DNA from 3 places in the Lysobacter sp. 22409 genome. Region 3 is predicted to be linked to each of the others. Evidence: riboswitches for the same ligand, from Rfam matches in the RefSeq annotation. Region 3 holds a riboswitch; each other region holds the start of a gene.
The links. A riboswitch is a leader RNA that binds a small molecule or an ion and turns the genes downstream of it on or off. The one in region 3 is predicted to bind cobalamin.
Positions count from the first base shown of each region.

Region 1: another riboswitch for cobalamin. It lies ahead of metE (5-methyltetrahydropteroyltriglutamate--homocysteine S-methyltransferase); the one in region 3 lies ahead of ACTJJK_RS04010 (CoA-acylating methylmalonate-semialdehyde dehydrogenase).
Region 2: another riboswitch for cobalamin. It lies ahead of btuB (TonB-dependent vitamin B12 receptor); the one in region 3 lies ahead of ACTJJK_RS04010 (CoA-acylating methylmalonate-semialdehyde dehydrogenase).

Region 1 covers NZ_JBQEOE010000068.1:11,879-15,101, forward strand. Annotated here, with positions in the region: gene ACTJJK_RS22045 (aldo/keto reductase) at 1-6, shown strand, start outside; gene ACTJJK_RS22050 (hypothetical protein) at 46-1,065, opposite strand; gene ACTJJK_RS22055 (hypothetical protein) at 1,299-1,469, opposite strand; cobalamin riboswitch at 1,490-1,696, shown strand; gene metE (5-methyltetrahydropteroyltriglutamate--homocysteine S-methyltransferase) at 1,902-3,223, shown strand, end outside.
Region 2 covers NZ_JBQEOE010000006.1:130,932-134,154, reverse strand. Annotated here, with positions in the region: gene ACTJJK_RS05220 (GAF domain-containing protein) at 1-380, shown strand, start outside; gene ACTJJK_RS05215 (TfoX/Sxy family protein) at 377-790, shown strand; cobalamin riboswitch at 871-1,117, shown strand; gene btuB (TonB-dependent vitamin B12 receptor) at 1,239-3,101, shown strand; gene ACTJJK_RS05205 (hypothetical protein) at 3,204-3,223, opposite strand, start outside.
Region 3 covers NZ_JBQEOE010000005.1:30,191-33,413, forward strand. Annotated here, with positions in the region: gene ACTJJK_RS04010 (CoA-acylating methylmalonate-semialdehyde dehydrogenase) at 1-1,476, opposite strand, end outside; cobalamin riboswitch at 1,616-1,836, opposite strand; gene ACTJJK_RS04015 (hypothetical protein) at 2,340-2,588, shown strand; partial or broken gene ACTJJK_RS04020 (hypothetical protein) at 2,934-3,223, opposite strand, start outside.

The DNA.
Region 1 (3,223 bases), on a different contig from region 3:
TGGTGAGCGCCCGGCGGGGTCGAGCTCGCGCGGCGCGCACGACGGCTATTCGGCGCTCTTGTTGGAACGCTTCTTCGACGCGCCCGCAGTGGCCGGCGCGTCGGCATCGGCGCCTGCGTCGTCCGGCAGCGGCAGGCGCCGCAGGTCGCGGGCGTACAGATCGGCCGGACTGTCGGAGGGGCAGGTCTCGTCCGGGAAGCCGAACTGTTCCTGCAAGGCTTTTGCGCATTCCGGCATGGAGGCGAAGTTTTTGCCGGTGGCCATGCACTGCGCGTCGAAATCGCGGCGGAAGGCTTCGCGGCGGCGGACGAAGTCCTCGCCGCACTTGCGGGTCAGGCGGATGCGGTCGAGGTCGTCCTGGGCGGCGTTGGTGCCGTCGAGGCCGAACTGCTTGAGCTCGTCCACCGTCAACACGCGCAGGTCGCGGTTGGCGATGGTCATCATCAGGTCGGCGACGCCGGTGGCGACGCCGTTGCGTTCCAGATAATCGCGCACCTGCTGGTTGATCGCCTTGAGTTCGCGGCTGAGTTCGGCGCGCGAGGTCGCGGTCGAGCGGTCGCGCATCAGCCGGTGGATGCCGACCTTGCCTTCGATCGAGCGAGTGTCGCCGGCGGCCAGCACCAAGACGCAGGCGCTATGGCAGACCGAATCCTCGCGCACCCAGATCGCCCAACCCGATTCGGCGATCGAGTCGCCGGCGCGGATCGCTTCCTCGACGTGACCGCCGCTGGAGTCGATGTCGAGGATGCGGGTCTGGATTTCCATGCGTGTGGCCATCGCCGCCACGCGCTGCACCAGCGCGGTGAAGCCGGCGCCGATCTTGCCCTGGTAGTGCAGGCGCACCACGCCGCTGGCCTGGCACGGCGACAAGGCGTCGACCAGGCTGAAGAAGTCCAGCGCAGTCAGCGGTTTTCCGTCGCCGAAACGCGGGTAGTCGTATTCGCAGCTGATCTTGGCCACGCCGCCGTCGAGCTTGGCCGGCGGCCAATAGGTGCCCTGCAGGATGTCGGTCTCGCTCGACGCGTCCGCGGCGGCGACCTTGGGCGACTCGTTCTGGCTGCCCATGGTGACCGGCTCGGACCGGGCCGGCGGCGGCGCGGCGGAATCCCTCCCGCAAGCCGCCAGTCCGAGCAGGCACAAGGTCAGCGCAAACGTCCTTCTGAAAAGCATGTTCCACCCATCGGAGTCGGGATCGCGCGGGCCGTCCTGGACCCGCGCTGCGCATCGTCGCCACAGCACGAACGTTAGCCCCAGGGCCCGCCAAGCTCAACGGCAGGAGGTCATGGCGTTCGCGCCCGTCAGCGTGCCGACATCATCGTCGGCGGCGCATGAACGGCAGCCGGGGAAACCCCGGCCGCGGCGCCGTCGCCGGCTGCGGCCACAAATCGCAAACCGGGTCCACGCATCGCGATCGCGGCGATTGACTTCGCCGGTCGCGCTGCGTAGCTTGGCGGCGTGATGGTGAACATCGCTTCATGCAGATGAAGCGATGTGACAAATCGCCACCGGTTCGCACCGGCGGCGGTTAGAGGGAATCCGGTGCGGACGCCACGTCCAATTCCGGAGCTGCCCCGCAGCGGTATAGGGAACGAACTTCGTCAGGCACTGGGAGCGATCCCGGGAAGCGACGGACAGTAGGAGGCGCCTCGTGCTCCATGCCCCAAGCCCGAAGACCTGCCATGACCGGAAGGCTCGCCTTCCGTCCGACTCCGGCCCGCAAGGCGTCGGCGCTGCGTCCGGGCCCGTCCCGGCGCGGGCCGCGTCGTGCGCGCCGGTTCGCCCGCGGGGGCGAAGGTCGACACCAAGGGTTGTGGCGAAGCCGGGCGCGCGAGCGTCGGGCCGGCGCAGCCGTGGTCTCCTTCGTTGCCCTGCGCCATGCCCACGCATCGCAGGTAATCATCATGATCAGCGTCACCCATCTCGGCTTCCCGCGCATAGGCGCGCGGCGCGAGCTCAAGCTGGCCCTCGAATCGTTCTGGAAAGGCGACACGCCGGCCCAGGCGCTGCACGACACCGCCCACGGCCTGCGCGAACGCCATTGGCAACTGGCGCGGCAGGCCGGCGCCGACGTCGTGCCGTGCAACGATTTCTCCCTTTACGACCACGTCCTCGATACCGCCGTTCTGTTCGACGCGATCCCGGCGCCGTACCGCGAGGTCTACGACGAAAACCCGCTGACCGGCTACTTCGCCCTCGCCCGCGGCCTGCAGGACGGCCGTCGCGACCTGCACGCGCTCGAGATGACCAAGTGGTTCGACACCAACTACCACTATCTGGTCCCGCAGTTCGAGCGCGACCAGCGCTTCGTCCTGCGCGGCGACAAGCCGCTGGCGGAACTGGCCCAGGCGCGCGCGCTCGGCATCCAGGCGCGGCCGGTGCTGCTCGGCCCGGTGTCCTTCCTCAAGCTCGGCAAGCGCAGCGACGGCGGCGACCCGCGCGAGCTGCTCGATGCCCTGCTGCCGGCCTATGCCGAATTGCTCGGCAAGCTCAAGGCGGCGGGCGCCGACTGGGTCCAGCTCGATGAGCCGGCTCTGGTGCTCGACCTCGACGACGACGATCGCGACGCCTATCGCCGCGCTTATGCGGCCCTGGCCGAAGCCGACGCGCCGCAACGCCTGCTGACGACTTACTTCGGCGGCCTCGGCGACAACGCCGCCCTCGCCGCCCGCCTGCCGGTGCAAGGCCTGCACGTCGACCTGGTGCGCGCGCCGCAGCAGTTGGAAAGCGTGCTGCCGCTGTTGCCGGACGACCGCGTCCTCAGCCTCGGCGTGGTCGACGGCCGCAACATCTGGCGCGCCGATCTCGACGCCGCGCTGAGCCTGGCCCGCCGCGCCGGCGATCGCGCGCAATGGCTGGCGCCGTCGTGCTCGCTGTTGCACGTGCCGACCGACCTGGAACTGGAACGCAAGCTGCCCGCACCGCTGCGTCACTGGATGGCCTATGCGCGGCAGAAGATCGAGGAACTGCGCCTGCTCGCCGATGCCCTCACCGGCAGCGCCGACGCCAACCGCGACCTCGCCACCGCCGCCAGCGCGCGCGCTGCGCGCCTGGCCTCGCCGTTGCTGCGCAATGCCGAGGTGCGCAAGCGCCTGGCCGCGGTCGAACCGGCCATGACCCGGCGCGCCTCGCCCTACCCGCAACGCGCCAAGGTACAGGCGCAGCGCCTCGGCCTGCCGCTGTTCCCGACCACCACCATCGGCTCGTTCCCGCAGACCGCCGAAGT
Region 2 (3,223 bases), on a different contig from region 3:
ATGCCGCCAACCTGTCGGCGTTGGTCAGCCATGCCCTGCCGGAACTCAACTGGGTCGGCTTCTATTTCTACGACGGCGAAGAACTCGTGGTCGGCCCGTTCCAGGGCTTGCCGGCGTGCGTGCGCATTCCGCTCGACAAGGGCGTGTGCGGCGCGGCCGCCTCGACCCGCCAGACCCAACGCGTCGCCGACGTGCACGCCTTCCCCGGCCACATCGCCTGCGATGCCGCCTCGCGTTCGGAAGTGGTGGTGCCGCTGGTCCACGGCGATTCCCTGATCGGCGTGTTCGACCTCGACAGCCCGGTTCCGGACCGTTTCGATGCCGACGACCAGGCCGGCCTGGAAGCGCTGGCGCGCGTGTACGTGGAGGCGCTGGCATGACCGCGCCGAAGATGCGCAACATCGGCCCCAAGAGCGCGGCCTGGCTGCGCCAGGTCGGCCTGCGCACGCACGAGGACATCTCCGCGATCGGCACGGTCGAGGCCTTCATGCGCGTCAAGCGCGCCGGCTTCAAGCCGACGCTCAACCTGCTGTACGCGATCGAAGGCGCGCTGCTGGACTGCCATTGGCAGGAGATCAGCGACGAACGCCGACAACAGCTGATCCAGGCCGCCGAAGCCGCGACCGCGCTGCTGCCGCCGCCGCGCAACAAGCCGGCCGCCGCGCCGGTGCACACCACCGTGCACGCCGAAGAACGCCACGACGCATTCGAGGGCGGCGGTCTGGACGGCAACGGCCTGGACGACGACGACCGCCCCGGCGGCCACGACGAGGACGACGGGCGCGACTGAGCCCGTCGGCGCCGCTGCGCCCCCTCCGGCCGGCCGCTCCGCCCGCCCGCGGCTTTGGCCCCGGGCGCCGGCTTCGCGTAGACTGCGCACCGCTTCAAGGTGACCCGGCGGCTTTCTCCATCGCCGGGTTGAAACGGGAAGCCGGTGACGCGCCCTCTCCTGCGGGAGGATCGGCGCCAGTCCGGCACTGCCCCCGCAACGGTAAGCAAGACAGATCGCGGCAACCGCCACTGTGCTCGGCACGGGAAGGCGCCGCGATCGGCAGCCCGACCCCGCGTCGGCGCTGCGCTTGCGAGTCCGGAGACCGGCCTTGAGGCGCCACAGGTTGCGATGCGGAGGGCGTCGCGGCGGCTGCTATCCGGCTGTCTGCACGGCCCGCTGCCTCCTCGCAACCGCCTTCCGCCGTCGTCGTCGCGCGCCTCCGGGTGCGCGCGCTGGAGCTTTACCCATGTCCGCCCCGAACACGTACGCCCTGAATCTGTCGCTTGCCATCGCCTGTGCGCTGGCGCTGCCCACCGCCGCCCTCGCCGCTCCGGCCGGCGACGCCACCGACCTCGACGAGGTGGTGGTCACCGCCAACCGCACCGCGGTCAGCGTCAACGACACCCTGACCCCGGTCGACGTGCTCGACCGCGAGACCATCCAGCGCAGCCAGGCGCGCGACCTCAACGACCTGCTGCGCGGCCGCGCCGGCATCAGCATTTCCAACCAGGGCGGCGCCGGCAAGCTCACCACCCTGTTCCTGCGCGGCAGCGAGTCCGACCACGTGTTGGTGCTGGTCGACGGCATCCGCGTCGGCTCGCCGACCTCGGGCCTGGCCGCGCTGCAAGACCTGCCGCTGGCACTGATCGACCGCATCGAGATCGTGCGCGGCCCGCGTTCGAGCCTGTACGGCGCCGACGCCATCGGCGGCGTGATCCAGGTGTTCACCCGCCGCGAGAAGCAGGGCTTCGCGCCGCGCGTGCACGTCGGCGGCGGCAGCAACGACAGCCTCGAATTCGGCACCGGCTTCGGCGGTCGCAGCGAGCGCGGCTGGTTCGGCGCCGACTACAGCTTCCGCAAGACCGAGGGCATCAACGCCTGCCGCGGCGCCGGCTTCCCGGTGTTCGCCGGCTGCTTCACCGACGAGCCCGACCGCGACGGTTACGAAAACCACGCCCTGTCTCTGCGCGGCGGCCTCGAGTTCAACGAACAGTGGAGCATCGAAGGCCAGGCGCTGCGCGCGGAAGGCGAGAACGATTACGACGGCAGCTTCGTCAACCGCTCCGAGACCGTGCAGCAGGTGATCGGCGGCAAGCTGCAATGGCGTCCGTCGGAAACCATTCACCTGCAGTTGCTGGCCGGCCGCAACGTCGACAGCTCGGATAATTTCCTCGGCGAAGTGCCAATGGGGTTCTTCAAGACCGATCGCGACAGTGCGACCTTGCAGGGCGACTTCACCCTGGCCGAAGGCCACGTGCTGACCGCGGGCTTCGATTGGCTGCGCGACCGCGTCGACAGCGACACCGTGTACGACGAAAGCGAGCGCGACAACAAGGCCGGCTTCGTCCAGTACCAGGGCCGCTTCGGCGCGCAGTCGTTCGAGGCCAGCCTGCGCCGCGACGACAACGAACAGTTCGGCGGCCACACCACCGGCGGCGCGGCCTGGGGCCTGAACTTCGCCGAGCGCTGGCGCGTCACCGTCGGCTACGGCACCGCGTTCAAGGCGCCGACCTTCAACGAGCTGTATTACCCGTTCTTCGGCAACGCGACCCTGCGCCCGGAAGAGTCCAAGACCTGGGAGCTCGGCCTGGCCTATCGCGGCGAGCGTTTCAACGCCCGCATCGACGGCTTCGACACCCGCGCCGACGATCTGATTACCTACGACTCGTCGATCAACCTGCCCAACAACATCGACCGCGCGCGCATGCGCGGCGCCGAGATCGGCATCGACACCACGTTCGCGCAATGGACCTTGGCGGCGAGCGCGAGCTTCCTCGACACCGAAAACCGCGCCGGCTTCTACCAGGGCAACGACCTGCCGCGCCGGGCCAAGCACAGCGCGCGCATCGACCTGGACCGCAGCTTCGGCAAGTTCCGCTTCGGTGCGACCGCGGTCGGCTCGGGTTCGCGCTACGACGACGTCGCCAACAGCACCCGCCTGGGCGGCTACGGCACCCTCGACCTGCGCGCCGAGTACGCGATCACCCCCGCGCTGAGTCTGCAGGCGCGCGTGGCCAACGTGTTCGACCGCGAGTACGAAACCTCTTCGTACTTCAATCAGCCCGGCCGCGAGTGGTTCCTGACCCTGCGCTACGCACCGGTCAACTGAGCGGTCGACCGATCTGCGGATCGTCGAGCGTCGACAAAAAGCCCGGCATCGCCGGGCTTTTTGTTTTTGGCGCAGAAACACCCACGACCGACGAACGCAGGCTCAGGTCGGCCGCAGCCCGC
Region 3 (3,223 bases):
CGTCTCGTCGTCGAACCAACGCGCGGTGACCGTCTTGGTCTGGGTGTAGAACATCACCACTTGCTTGCCGTAGGGGCCGAGGTCGCCGAGCTTGGAGGCGCGCGAGCCGGTGAACGAGAACAGCGGCACCGGCACCGGGATCGGCACGTTGATGCCGACCTGGCCGACGTCGATGTCTTCCTGGAAGCGGCGCGCGGCCGCGCCGGATTGGGTGAACAGGGCGGTGCCGTTGCCGTTGGGATTGGCGTTGATCAGGTCGATCGCGGCTTCCAGGGTGTCGGCGGCGAGCACGATCAGTACCGGGCCGAAGATCTCTTCGTCGTAGATGCGCATGCCGGGCTCGACCCCGGAGAAGATCGTCGGGCCGACGAAGTTGCCGCGCTCGAAACCCGGCACGGACGGCTTGCGGCCGTCGAGTTCGAGCCTCGCGCCTTGCTCGACGCCGGAGGCGATCAGGCTTTCGACGCGTTCGCGCGCGGCGCAGGAAATCACCGGGCCGACATCGGTGCCGGGCTCGGTGCCGGCATTGACCTTAAGCGTGCGCGCCTTCGCGACCAGCTCGGGGATCCAGGCCCGCGCTTCGCCGACCAGCACCGCGGTGGAGGCGGCCATGCAACGTTGCCCGGCGGCGCCGAACGCTGCGCCGGCGAGGGCGTTGAGGGTTTGCTCCTTGTTGGCGTCCGGCAGCACCACCGCGTGATTCTTCGCGCCCATCATGCACTGCACGCGCTTGCCCGCCAGCGAAGCGCGGTTGTAAACATGGGTGCCGACCTTGGTCGAACCGACGAAGGACACCGCCTTGATGTCGGGGTGGTCGCAGATCGCATTGACCACGTCTTCGCCGCCGTGGACGACGTTGAGCACGCCCTTGGGCACGCCGGCCTGCAGCGCCAGTTCGACCAGGCGCATCGTCACCAGCGGGTCCTGTTCGGACGGCTTGAGCACGAAGGTGTTGCCGGTGGCGATGGCCATCGGGAACATCCACAGCGGAATCATCGCCGGGAAGTTGAACGGGGTGATGCCGGCGCAGACGCCGAGCGGTTGCAACAGGGTGTAAGTGTCGACGCCGCCGGCGACGTTGTTGGCCAACTCGCCGAGTTGCAGGTTGCCGATCGCCGCCGCGTGCTCGACCACTTCCAGGCCGCGGAATACGTCGCCTTCGGCGTCGGCCAGGGTCTTGCCTTGTTCGGCGGTGAGGATCGCGGCGAGCTCGCCCATGTGCTCGCGGATCAGTTGCTGGTACTTGAGGAAGATGCGCGCGCGCGCGCCGATCGGGGTCTTGCGCCAGCTCTTGAAGGCCTGTTGCGCCGAACGTACCGCGGCGTCGACTTCGTCCGCAGTCGCGAACGGCACCCGCGCCAGCACCGCCTGTGTAGCCGGGTTGACGACATCGCGCCATTGTTGGGATCGGGATTCGACGAATGCACCGTCGATCAGCAGCTTGACCGTCGCGACTTCGGTCGCGACGCGATTCATATCGTTCATTGTTTCAGCTCCGTGTCGCTCACCCGCGTGACGGGGATTGCGGAGCAAGACAAGTCGGTTCCACGCAACGGACATCCGCGTCGAGCCAGCCCGTCCGGTTGCCCACCGCAACACCCGAGGATGGCATCGCATGCGATGCCCGCCACTGGCCGGTCTCCGGGCTTGCGAGCGATGCGGAGCGATCCGCATCACCCCGACACCTTCCCGCGAGATCGCAGTGGTATTGAGTCGGGTGTTCTCGCCTACCGTTGCGGGGGCAGCGCCGGAATGGAGTCTGACGACTCGCACCGGCTTCCCGTTTCACCCTGCTCGCCGGTACGGCGGCAGGACACCTGTGGCCGGCGGAGTGTAGGCGTCGGATCGAAAGCGGACAAGCTGCGCTGCGCAAAGCTGCGCGCTCGCTCGCACGACAGCGTGGTCGGATTGCTTCGAACGCCGCATTCATCTTGTCGTCGCGCGGATGTGTGACGCCTCTGCACGGCACCGCACCACGGCGAATGGAATGCATCGCGACGAATGCGCCATGTTCGCTTGCTTGCGTAGGAGATCGCGTTCGCCTGTGTGCGATGCTCGGGCGAAACGCCGGGCATCGCTCGATACTGTGATGGGCAGCGTGTATTCCTGGAAACGATGCGGGCGAAATGACTGGTGCGGCGGGGGCTGCTGTGACTGGGGCATCCGGATCGGCATGGGCGCATCGCCACGATGGGGAGCATCGGTGGCGGTGGATGGGTTCGTCGTCGAGCGTCGGCGCTGAAGCATCCCGCGGGCAGTGGCCGCTCGGGTGACATTCGCATGCCGTTGCAAGATCATGGCGAGAGCGCAATACGGCATTCCTGAAGGAGCGGCACCCGATGACCAACCGTGAACGACGCAACGGCACCGAGCAGGCCAGTGCCGTGGCCTTGCGCGCAGGGCTGACCCGCGAGCAACTGGACGCGTTGACGACCCTGGAGCATTTCCGCTGGGAACTGCGTTTCGTTCGGCGGCCGCTGTTCCTGGAGCCGATTCCGGTGGTATTTCATCCCGATGGCGAGCGTTACGCGGTGTTGGAGGCGGATGGTTCGCTCAATGAGAACCCGGGGTTCGAGATACGCCGCTGAGGGGTTGCCGGTGGCGCGGGTTGGTTCGTGTTCGTGGCATCGCGGTGGGGGCTCTGAGGGTAGGAGCGGCGTCCTACTGGATTTCCTCCGGTCACAAGCCGCGACCGCGGGATGCGCAGAGGCGACAGCGCCGATATCGCTCATCGAAGCAGCGTGCCTTCGCGGGAGTAGGAGCGGCGCGAGCCGCGACCGCGCTCTTGCGATCTCGCCGCGCATCGTTCAAGCGAGATCAGGATCAGGATCAGGATCAAACGCCAAAAGCTTCCGCCACTAAAGCGGCGGCTAACTTTCTTTTGTCTAAAGCAACAAAAGAAAGTCACCAAAGAAAAATGCTTTTGTTTTGAATCACAAGCCCGCATGATCGATGCCAACGCAGGGCTTTTTCATACGGGACATCCCTGTCCCGATGAAAAACGGCCTGCATCCATGCAGGCCGCCCTTCGGGTCTTCTGTTGCCTTCGCTAGTGCGAGACGTCGCACAACAACAGCCAAGGCCAAAGCCACGACCGAGGCCGGGACTTGACGCCGCCTGCGAAGTATCGTCGCCATCCACAGTTCGTGGTCGCGGCTCACGTCGTTCCTACCCTTAGAGCGAGATTCGTCGTTGCCGTTGCCATTTAGAGCTTGGCGTAGCC